Regions from separate parts of the Embleya sp. NPDC056575 genome, predicted to be linked through region 2. Evidence: riboswitches for the same ligand, from Rfam matches in the RefSeq annotation. Region 2 holds a riboswitch; the other holds the start of a gene.
The links. Region 2 has a riboswitch for cobalamin ahead of ACFRCG_RS06190 (peptidase). Riboswitches for the same ligand answer to the same signal wherever they lie in the genome.
Positions count from the first base shown of each region.

Region 1 (4,804 bases), on a different contig from region 2:
GCCGGGGCCGGCGGATCGTGGCCTGGTTGCGGCATCGGGTGTTCCCCTCCGACCGCTTCGCGCTGGCGGTTCTGCTGGTCGCGGTCACCGCGTGCGGGCTGCTCTCCGATCTGAACGGCGACTGGTTCCCGGCGACCGCACCGGTGCTGCCGATCCTGGTCGGCGGCCTGGTGCTGCGCATGCCCAGCCTGCTGCTGCTCTACGCGGCGACCGCCGGGGTGCTGGTCGCGGAGGACCGGGTGCACGACCCCGACGAGGTCACCGCCGGCTCCGTCCTGGTGGTCGCGGCGGTCGCCGGCATCGTGTTGCTGATGGCCCGGATGCGGACCCGGTTGGGCGTGCAGTGGACGCGCGGCGAGTCGATGTTGTTCGACCTGCGCGACCGGTTGCGGGCACAGGGCGAGATGCCGGTGTTGCCGCCGCAGTGGCACACCGAGGTGGTGTTGCGGCCGGCCGGCGGGCAGTCGTTCTCCGGCGACTTCCTGGTCGCCGCCCGCAGTTCGACCGGTGGCCGGGTGCTCGAAGTGGTGCTCGTCGACGTCTCCGGCAAGGGGCTGGCGGCGGGGACGCGGGCGCTGATGCTCTCCGGCGCGTTCGGCGGGCTGCTCGGCTCGCTGCCGCCGCACAAATTCCTGCCGGCCGCCAACGACTACCTGCTCCGCCAGGAATGGGCCGAGGGCTTCGCGACGGCGGTGCACGTGGTGCTCGACCTGGAGTCGGGCGAGTACGAGTTGTTGTCGGCGGGCCACCCGCCGGGCGTGCACTGGATCGCCGGGACCGGGCGGTGGCGGGTGGTCGAGGCGGTCGGCCCGCTCCTGGGCGTGCTCGACGACGCCGCGTTCGAGGGGGCGCGCGGTCGACTGGACCACGGCGACGCGCTGCTGTTGTTCACCGACGGCATGGTGGAACTGCCCGGCGAGGACATCGCCACCGGCATCGACCGGTTCCTGGGCGAGGCGGAGCGGCTGGTCCGGGACGACTTCCACGACGCGGCGCGGCGGATCGTGGCGGCGGCCGGGCGCAACGTGGGCGACGACCGCGCGGTGGTGCTGCTGCGCCGACGCTGAGCCCGGCCGCGGTCAGCGCGTAAGCGGCCGCGCGGGCGGTGCCAGGGCGCTCAGTTCGGCCGGGGTCCGGGGCAGCGTGCCGGGCGGGGCCACCCCGTGCGCGATCAGTACCGCGGCCACCGCGTGCGCCCAGGTCGGCCGCAGGCTCGCGGCGGCCAGCAGCGTGGTGTCCGCGAGCAGCTCCGCGGCCGGCCCGGTGTGCAACCGCCCGTCGGCGAGCACGGCCGCGTCGTCCGCCCAGCGCAGCGCCAGATCCACGTCGTGGGTGGCCATCACCACCGTCGTCCCGGCCGCACGCAGCTCGGCGAGCGTGTCGAGCAGCGCCTCCTGACCGGCCGGATCCAGGCCCGCCGTCGGCTCGTCCAGGACCAGCACCTGCGGCCGCATGGCGATCGCGCCGGCGATGGCGACCCGCTTGCGCTGCCCGAAGGACAGCAGGTGCACCGGCCGCTCGGCCAGGTCGGCGATGCCCAGCGCGGTCAACGCCTCGGCCACCCGCGAGCGCACCTCCTCCGGCGCGAGCCCGAGGTTCAGCGGCCCGAACGAGACGTCCTGGGCCACCGACGCGGAGAACAGCTGGTCGTCGGGATCCTGCACGACCAGCTGCACCACCCGACGCAGTTCGGCGAGTCCCTTGCGGTCGTGCCGAATCGGCGTGCCGTGCAGTTCCACCCGACCCGAACCCGGCACCAGGCCACCGGTCAACAGCCGCAGCAGCGTGGTCTTGCCGCTGCCGTTCGGCCCGAGCAGGGCCAGCGCCCGGCCCGCCGGAACGGCCAGGGACAACCCGCTCAGCACCGGCGGCCCGTCCTCGTAGGCGTAGCCGACCTCTCGTACCCGCAGCGGAATCACGGCATCACCGATCCCAGAAGAAGAGTGGCGGCGACGACCGCCGCCACGAGGAGCACGGACCGGGCGATGAAGCCGCGCGAGACGGGCACCTCGTCCACGAGCACCCGCAACCGCCCGTCGTAGCCGCGCCCGGCCAGCCCCTCCTCCAGCCGCCGGGCCCGCGCGAAGGCGTGGACGAACACCGCCGACCCCAGCCCGGCCACCGAGCGCCATCGGGCCCGCCGGGTGCGATGCCCGAGCCGCCCGGCCTGGGCCTGGTTGATCCGGGCGGTGGTGTCGTAGAGCAGGAACAACATCCGGTACATCACCGCCGCCACGTCCACCACGGCCGCCGGCACCCCCACCCGGGTCAGCCGGGGCAGGACGTCCGACAGCGGCGTGGTGAACGCGAACAACAACATCGCCAACCCGGCCGCACCGGAGCGGGCCACCAACTCGCCCGCGTGGCGCGGCCCGTCCGGCGCCCAGCCGACGCCGTCCGAGCGGATCGACACGAGCAGGGTCAGTGCGCCGGTCACCGCGAATCCCAGCGGCGCGCGGGCCGCCCGCCACAGTCGTCGGGCGGGCACCTCGGCGAAGCCGAGCGCGATGGTCAGCACGGTGACCGCGACCAGCACCGCGCCGGGCCACGGCGGCAGCGCCACCGCGCACCCGAGCAGCCCGAAGGAGAGCACGGCCTTGTCGGCCGGATGACGGCGGCGCCAGACACTGGCATGCGCCGCCGCGTCGATCGGCAACACGGGTCAGCGACCCGGGACCGATACCGGGTCCTGCGCGGCGGCCGGATCGGGGCCCGGGCCTGACTCGTCGAGGGTGTCGCTCGCCTCGGGCGCGAGCTTTCGGCGGGTGCGCTTGACCCCGAACATGTACCCGACCACACCCGCGCCGAGCGCGGCCTGGAGCGCGAACAGGCCGGACTCGATCTCGCCGGACGGCGGCTCGTACAGCGGGCTGAACCACGGCTTGTAGTCAGGGTCGTTCTCGGTGATCGCGGTCTCGGCCCGGGTGTCGGAGCCCGTGAACGGCTCGTCCTTGTCGTCGCCCATGCCGAACACCACGGGCAGTGCCGCGAGCAGCACCACGGCCAGCACGATCAGCAGGTTGATCTTCGTCGAGCGCTTCACTTGCTCTTCTCCTCCTCGCGCACGGGCCGCACGTCGGTCAGCACGCCGAGGCGGACCAGGTCACCGCGACTCGACTGGCGCAGCAGGCGCACCACCAGGACGGTCAGCAGGCCCTCGCTGATCGCCAGCGGGATCTGGGTGAGCGAGAAGATGCCGCCGAACTTGGCCAGCGCACCCGGGAATCCGCTGTCCGGGTCGGGGAAGGCGAGGGCGAGCTGCACGCTGGTGACGCAGTAGGTGCTCAGGTCCGCGACGAACGCGCCGGCGAACACCGCGACGTCCAGCGGCACGGTGCCGCCGCGCCGGTCCAGGAGCGAGCGGGCGAGCCGGTATGCGCCGTAGCCGGCCCAGGGACCGACGATCGCCATCGAGAACACGTTGGCGCCGAGCGTGGTCAACCCGCCGTGGGCGAGCAACAGCGCCTGGAAGAGCAGGGTGATCGTGCCGAGCACCGCCATGATCGGCGGCCGGAACAGGATGGCGCCCAGGCCGGTGCCGGTGGGATGCGAGCAACTACCGGTGACGGATGGGATCTTCAGCGCGGACAGCACGAACGAGAAGGCGCCGGACGCGCCGAGCAGCAGGGTGTTCTCGGGCCGGTCGCGCACCTCGCGGGTGAGCGCGCGGGCACCGTGGACGACGAACGGGGTCGACGCGACGCCCCAGGCGGCGGCGTGTTCCCAGGGCAGGTAGCCCTCGGCGATATGCATGAGGAAGGGTCCCTCTCCAACACCTCGTGGACGGACGATCGCCGTGGCCGGTCTCCTGGCTGACGGGTCGTGCGTTCACGTCTCCGCCTTCCCGGGTCCGCGACAGCGGTCCCAGTGGCTTCCCGAGGCGACGAATCAACGTTTCCGCGGGGGTGGAGGAGAACTTCCCGATCACAGTGGCGAGGGCCGCGCCGGCATCGAACCGGCTTCCCGAGCACCACGGCGAGCCGACACTAGTGGTCGAGTGGACATGGCGACAAGATGGCATCTGCAAACCGTGCGCAAGACCACAAGGCGGGCGGAGCGGCGGAGCAATAGCCGCATTCCGGGACGGCGCGCGACGGCCCGTCGGGGCGGGAGCGCGGGGCGGGGCACGCTCGCGATCGTGGGGCCGGGCGCCCTTGCCCGCGAGGGAAGCGGGGCCTCAGTGCAGTCCGGGGCCGCGCCCACGGACCACCAGGGTGCCGGCGACCCGGTCGCCGATCCGCTGGCCCCGCTCGCTGGTGAGCACCGCGACCAACCCGATCACACCGAGCGCGAACGCGTCGACGCACAACAGCACCCAACGGATCGCCAGTTGGCGCCGCCCGGCCCGACCGCCGGACACGTCGACCACGCGGATCCCGAACACCTGCATGCCCCAGGTGCGCCCGTCGTGCTCGGCGGGCCGCAGCACCCAGTACCAGAACAGGATCGCCACCGCGACCACGAGCACGCCGGCGGTGATCGTCGCGGTGAGCGGACCGCTGCGGATCGAACCGTCGGGGTGGGTGGGCAGCAGCACGAACAGGAACATCGCCGCACCGGGCAGCAGCGCGGAGGCGATCACGTCCACCACGAACTGGCCGATCCGCCGGTACAGCACCGACGGGCCGACTCGATGTTCGATCGCCGGCAGCCACACCCGGGCGCGTGGCCCGACGGGATGGGCCGAGCGCGCGAACCGCTGCGGAAGGCTCCGTTCGTACATGTCGTTGTACTTTCCGCAACCGGGCGGGTTGACTCCCGGCACGGCCGATCTCGCGGAGATTGCGCCCGGTCGGCGGACAAC
Region 1 is NZ_JBHTVA010000005.1:181,537-186,340, forward strand. Features, by position in the region: gene ACFRCG_RS05585 (PP2C family protein-serine/threonine phosphatase) at 1-1,067, shown strand, start outside; gene ACFRCG_RS05590 (energy-coupling factor ABC transporter ATP-binding protein) at 1,080-1,919, opposite strand; gene cbiQ (cobalt ECF transporter T component CbiQ) at 1,916-2,659, opposite strand; gene ACFRCG_RS05600 (energy-coupling factor ABC transporter substrate-binding protein) at 2,663-3,043, opposite strand; gene ACFRCG_RS05605 (energy-coupling factor ABC transporter permease) at 3,040-3,753, opposite strand; cobalamin riboswitch at 3,781-3,990, opposite strand; gene ACFRCG_RS05610 (RDD family protein) at 4,178-4,723, opposite strand.
Region 1: it holds a riboswitch for cobalamin, as region 2 does, so the genes downstream of both, ACFRCG_RS05605 (energy-coupling factor ABC transporter permease) here and ACFRCG_RS06190 (peptidase) in region 2, are expected to answer to the same signal.

Region 2 (4,804 bases):
GCGCCGTACCGCGCCCACGGCTTGCCCGCCTTGACGGCCCGGATCGTCCAGAGCCAGGCGAGGACGCCGAGTGTTCCGATGACGGACAGCAGGACCAGGTAGCCGGCGACGGCCGAGTCGACCCGGGCGTCGCCGTACATGGGATAGCCGGCCCGGATGTGGTCGGCGAGCAGATGGCCGGTGGCGCGGTCCGCGTACGGAGCAGCCGTCGCCAGGACGGTGAGCCCGAGGCCGGCATACATCGCGCCGATCGCCCGCCGGTCATGGGGTGTCGAGGTCATTCGTCCGCCTTTCATTCTTGCGGTCGTGGTGGGCATCGTTTTTCCGTCACGCAGTCAGGGCCGTGCGGAGGGATCCGAGGATCTGCGCCCGAGCCGCCCCGGCCTGCGATTCGACGTACAGCGGCCCGTCGCCCGTCGATGCCGGCCGGTACGCCCGGACGGGTAGGCGGCGCCCCGGCAGTGCCAACACGTAGCAGTCGATGGCGGTGGCGGAATCCGGCTCCCCGAGGATCGCGCGTGTCGCGGCGGAAGCCCGCCAGGCGTTCTCCGCGTCGCGACAGGCGATCGGTTCGCCGCTCGTGATCGCCGCGAAGTCCGGCTCCGCCGGCCGCTCTGCGGTGGGGCCTTCGGCCATGATTCTGCTCCCGTCCACTGCAAACCTACGGCGTAGATTTTCACCACACAGTAGATTCTACGGTGTAGATTTGCCAAGAAGGAGGAGCGGACATGGCCGGACGCGGGCGCGGTAGGTCGGCAGGACTCGATCGCGGGCGGATCGCCACCGCCGCCGTCGCCTTGGTCGACCGCGACGGCCTGGACCACTTCGGGGTACGGCGGCTCGCCGACGAACTCGGGGTGGACCCGATGTCGATCTACCACCACGTCAAGGGCAAGGCGGCGTTGCTGGACGCGATCTGCGAGGCCGTGATCGTCGAGGTGGAACCCGGCGACGACCAGACGCCTTCGGACTGGGAACAGGTGGCCCGCCAAACGGCGTACAGCTACCGCCGGATGGCGTACCGGCACCCGCGGGTGTTCCCATTGTTGGTCACCCGCCCCCAGAGCTCGCCCGTGGCCCTGGCCGTCCTGGAGCGCCTCGTCGCCGCGATGCGCCGGGCGGGCCTGCCCGACCAGGTCACCGCGGACGCGCCGGTCACACTGTTCGGCTTCCTCAACGGCTATTTGACGGCAGTCCTCAGCGGAGGCCCCGACGGCCCCTCGAAAATGCCCGCGCTCGACTCCACCGCATATCCGACCCTGACCGCCCTCGCACCTTTCCAAGCCGACTTCGGATCCACAACAGAGTTCGACCGACTCCTCGACACCGTCCTGTCCGGCATCCGCCACCAGGCGGAGCACCCATGCCCCGCCCGGCACACGAACACCCACACGACACATCGACCCGACTGACGACCAACCACCCCCACCGCTGGGATCGGTGGTCCTGCCGGGACGTGACTGGGATCGCCTCGAAGGCGTCTTTCGTGGCTGGGATTTGGCCGCCCTCGCCGATGTGTGGGCGCGTCCGTGGACGTTCCCGTGGGGATCCGGCGCGGCCCCGGACCCGGACCCATGGCCGTTCCCCATGTTCGCGTCGAAGACCGGGGCGGAGCGGATCCACCTCGAACTCGCGGCCTTCGACACCGACAGGATCCACACCGACAACGACCTCCTCCCGGACTCCGCCGCGAGCGCGGACGACGGATCCGGCCAGGGTGAGCGCGGCCGGCGAGGGCGCCGGAGAAGTCGAGGTACGCCTTGAGTACCGCCAGGCTGTCGGCCGTCGCCGTGGTCATCTTCGGGTGACGCCCAACGCCTTCCGGACGCCGGCGAGCAGGTCGGCGGCCGGGCCGGTCGCGTCCTCGGGCTGAATCGGGGGCCGACGGGACATGGTGTGTTCCTTTCGGGGTGCGACACGACAACCGGCCCGAGGTGCCGGTGAGGTGGCCCCGCGTTCTCCGGACGCCTTGCTTGCTGTCCTCTTGTGCCGCGCGTCCGCGTTCGTCGTGCTCCCGCAGGGCTTCGAGGGACGTGCGGTATCCCAGAGCGGAGCGGAGTGCAGCCTTCGTCGCGCCGGCGAGTAAGGCGCCCGGGACCGACGCCCGCACTTGCCGAGGGACCGGCCACCGCGTCGACGGTGGCCGGTCGCCCGTCGGGTCAGGCTGTGGCGGGGCAGTGCAGCGTGGGGGCGTTCCGACGAGCGCTCGCACTGCTCAGGTCGGCGAAGCCGGTGCCGGCCAGGCCGAGAACCGCCTGAGCGGTGGCCCTGATGGCGGTGGCCGGGTTGTACCCGCCGGTGTCGTAGGCGATCGCGCCTCGCGTGGTCGTGGCGGCCGAGCAGCCGACCTGACGTTCGGTCAGGAAGTGCCGGGCGGTCAGGCCCGGTATCACGCGCCAGGACGAGAGCAGGGCCTGGGCGGCCAGGCCGGTGCTGTTGGCGTTCGACGCGGTGGCGCCCACCGTACCGAAGCCGCCGTCGGAAAGCTGGTGTGAGACGAGCCAGTTCAGTCCGGCGGCCGCTTCCTGGTGGCGCCCGGTCGCGGCCAGTGCCTGCACGCTCATCGCGGTCGAGTCGGCGTCGCTGGTGCAGGTGGACAGACCGTAGTCGAGGGGGAATCCGCCGTCGGCGCAGTGTGCGTCGGCCAGGAAGTCCACCGCGGCGGTGGGCGCGCCGGCCGGAGAGCGGTCCAGCGCCAGGAGCGCGAGGGACTGGCTGAAGGCGTTGCTGTAGTCGCCCCACGGCGAGGTGTCGGTGAAGCGGCCGGAAGGCTGTTGCAATGAGCGCAGCCGGGCCGGGAGGTCCACGCCGCCGAACGTGGTGGGGTCGACACCGCGTACCTCGGCGGCGAGGAGGGTCTTGGCGGTGGCTCCGGCGTAGGCGTTGGTGGTGCCGTCGCCGATGTACCCGGACAGGATTTCCGGGCGGGCGAGCCACGTGGTGGCCTTGGCTCCGTTGTCGTCCGCGACCCCGGCGGCGGCGAACGCGAAGATCGCGTCGATGGTCAGGCCCTGGTCGGGATAGGTCACTCCGTCGAAGGTGGTCTCGAAGCGTTCTCCGTCGACGAGTTGCCGGGCCAGCCACCCGGCCGCGGCCTGGGTGCGGTTGCCGGAAAGCACGGACACGTTGGCTGCGCGCGTCGTGTCGGTCGTCGGCGGAGTCGCCACGGCGGTGGACGGGATCAGGGCGGTCGCGGCGGCGAGGGCCAGTCCGCCGAACAGCGCGGCGATCCGGCGTCCGGGTCGGGTGAGAGTCATCACGGTGCCTTTCCGGGCCCAAGGCACGGCGGACCCGGGAGACTCGCGCGATCGAGCGGGCGCACCGACGGCGGCCGTCCCGACGCACGGGTCACTGGGGCTCCGTCCCGCGGACCACGACGGGGATGGGAGACGAACACTCCGACGGCGGGCATTCGGGCTCGCCGTCGGGAGGGACGGACCACCGCTGCGGGTCAGCGCCGGATTCACACCGGACTTCCCCCGTCGCCGGAGCTACTGCGGGTCATCGGACAACGCGATCGAGGCGGTGACGACGCCCGGAATCGGTGCGTCGACTGCTCAGGCCTGCAATCGTCCCGCACTCTACGGATCGCTCACTCAGGACGGAACTCTCTTTCCGGCCAACAAGATCTTCGTTGCACGCAGGACGGATCCACGGTCGGCGCGGCGGTGGACCGCCGAGCGGCGCGAGTTTCCGGGCGACTTCCTCGATGTGGCGTATGGCCGCCAGGCGCCACCCGGCCTCACGGTCGAGTGGTGGGGTGGTGGGGGTGGACTGCGAACCGCTCGTCGGCAAAGGGGATCCATGCCACGACGCCCCGCCCCGGTCGAGCAGGAGTGCGGTGCCCCGTGGCAGGGGGTCCCGGGTCGTGTCTGGTGCTTGCGAGGGCCGCGTGTCATGCTGTGGCCTGCTGTGCGACGGCGAAACCGAGGAAACCGGTGTGACTCCGGTGCGGTCCCGCCACTGTGATCGGGGAGCGACTCCCGTCAAGGCCACGGCTCCGCTTCGGAGTTGGAAGGCCGGGGGAAGTGTTGATCCGAGAGCCAGGAGACTCACGTCGTCGCCACCTCGACACAACCGGGGCGGATTTCCCCGAGAGAGGCCGGTGGTTCGCCATGTCTGTGGTGCTGAGCCGTATCTACACTCGCACGGGTGACGCGGGTACGACCGCGTTGGGCGACAACTCCCGTGTCCGTAAGACCGATCCTCGGATCGTCGCCTATGCCGATACCGACGAGACCAACGCCGCCATCGGTGTGGCGCTGGCACTGGGTTGCCTGGACGTGGAGCTGCGGAACGTCCTGGAAGGCGTCCAGCACGACCTGTTCGACGTGGGCGCGGACCTGTGCGCTCCGATTCGCGACGGAGACGAACGCCTGCGGGTCCGGGACGAGGACGTATCCCGCCTCGAGCGTCTGTGCGACACGTTCAACGAACGGCTGGAACCCTTGCGGTCGTTCGTAGTGCCGGGCGGTACGCCCGGTGCGGCGCTCCTGCACACGGCGCGGACGGCCGCCCGCCGGGCGGAACGCTCGGCGTGGGCGCTGGTCGACACGGATACGGAGTTGTCCGGCGGGGAGGCGGCGACGGTGAACCCGGTGTGCGTCCGCTATCTGAATCGTTTGTCGGACCTGCTGTTCATTCTCGCGCGGTTGGCCAACGACGGAGGGCGCGGCGACGTGCTGTGGAGTCCCGGCCGCAACCGCTGACATCGCGCCTCCACCGTTTCGCCGGCGAATATCGCACCGGCTCTCGGCAGGTGCGGCGGCACGAAGGACTCGTTCGGGAGATTTCCCGAATTGCT
Region 2 is NZ_JBHTVA010000006.1:32,558-37,361, forward strand. Features, by position in the region: gene ACFRCG_RS06175 (hypothetical protein) at 1-281, opposite strand, end outside; gene ACFRCG_RS06180 (hypothetical protein) at 328-636, opposite strand; gene ACFRCG_RS06185 (TetR/AcrR family transcriptional regulator) at 729-1,412, shown strand; gene ACFRCG_RS06190 (peptidase) at 2,160-3,257, opposite strand; cobalamin riboswitch at 3,386-3,521, opposite strand; cobalamin riboswitch at 3,894-4,075, shown strand; gene ACFRCG_RS06195 (cob(I)yrinic acid a,c-diamide adenosyltransferase) at 4,116-4,709, shown strand.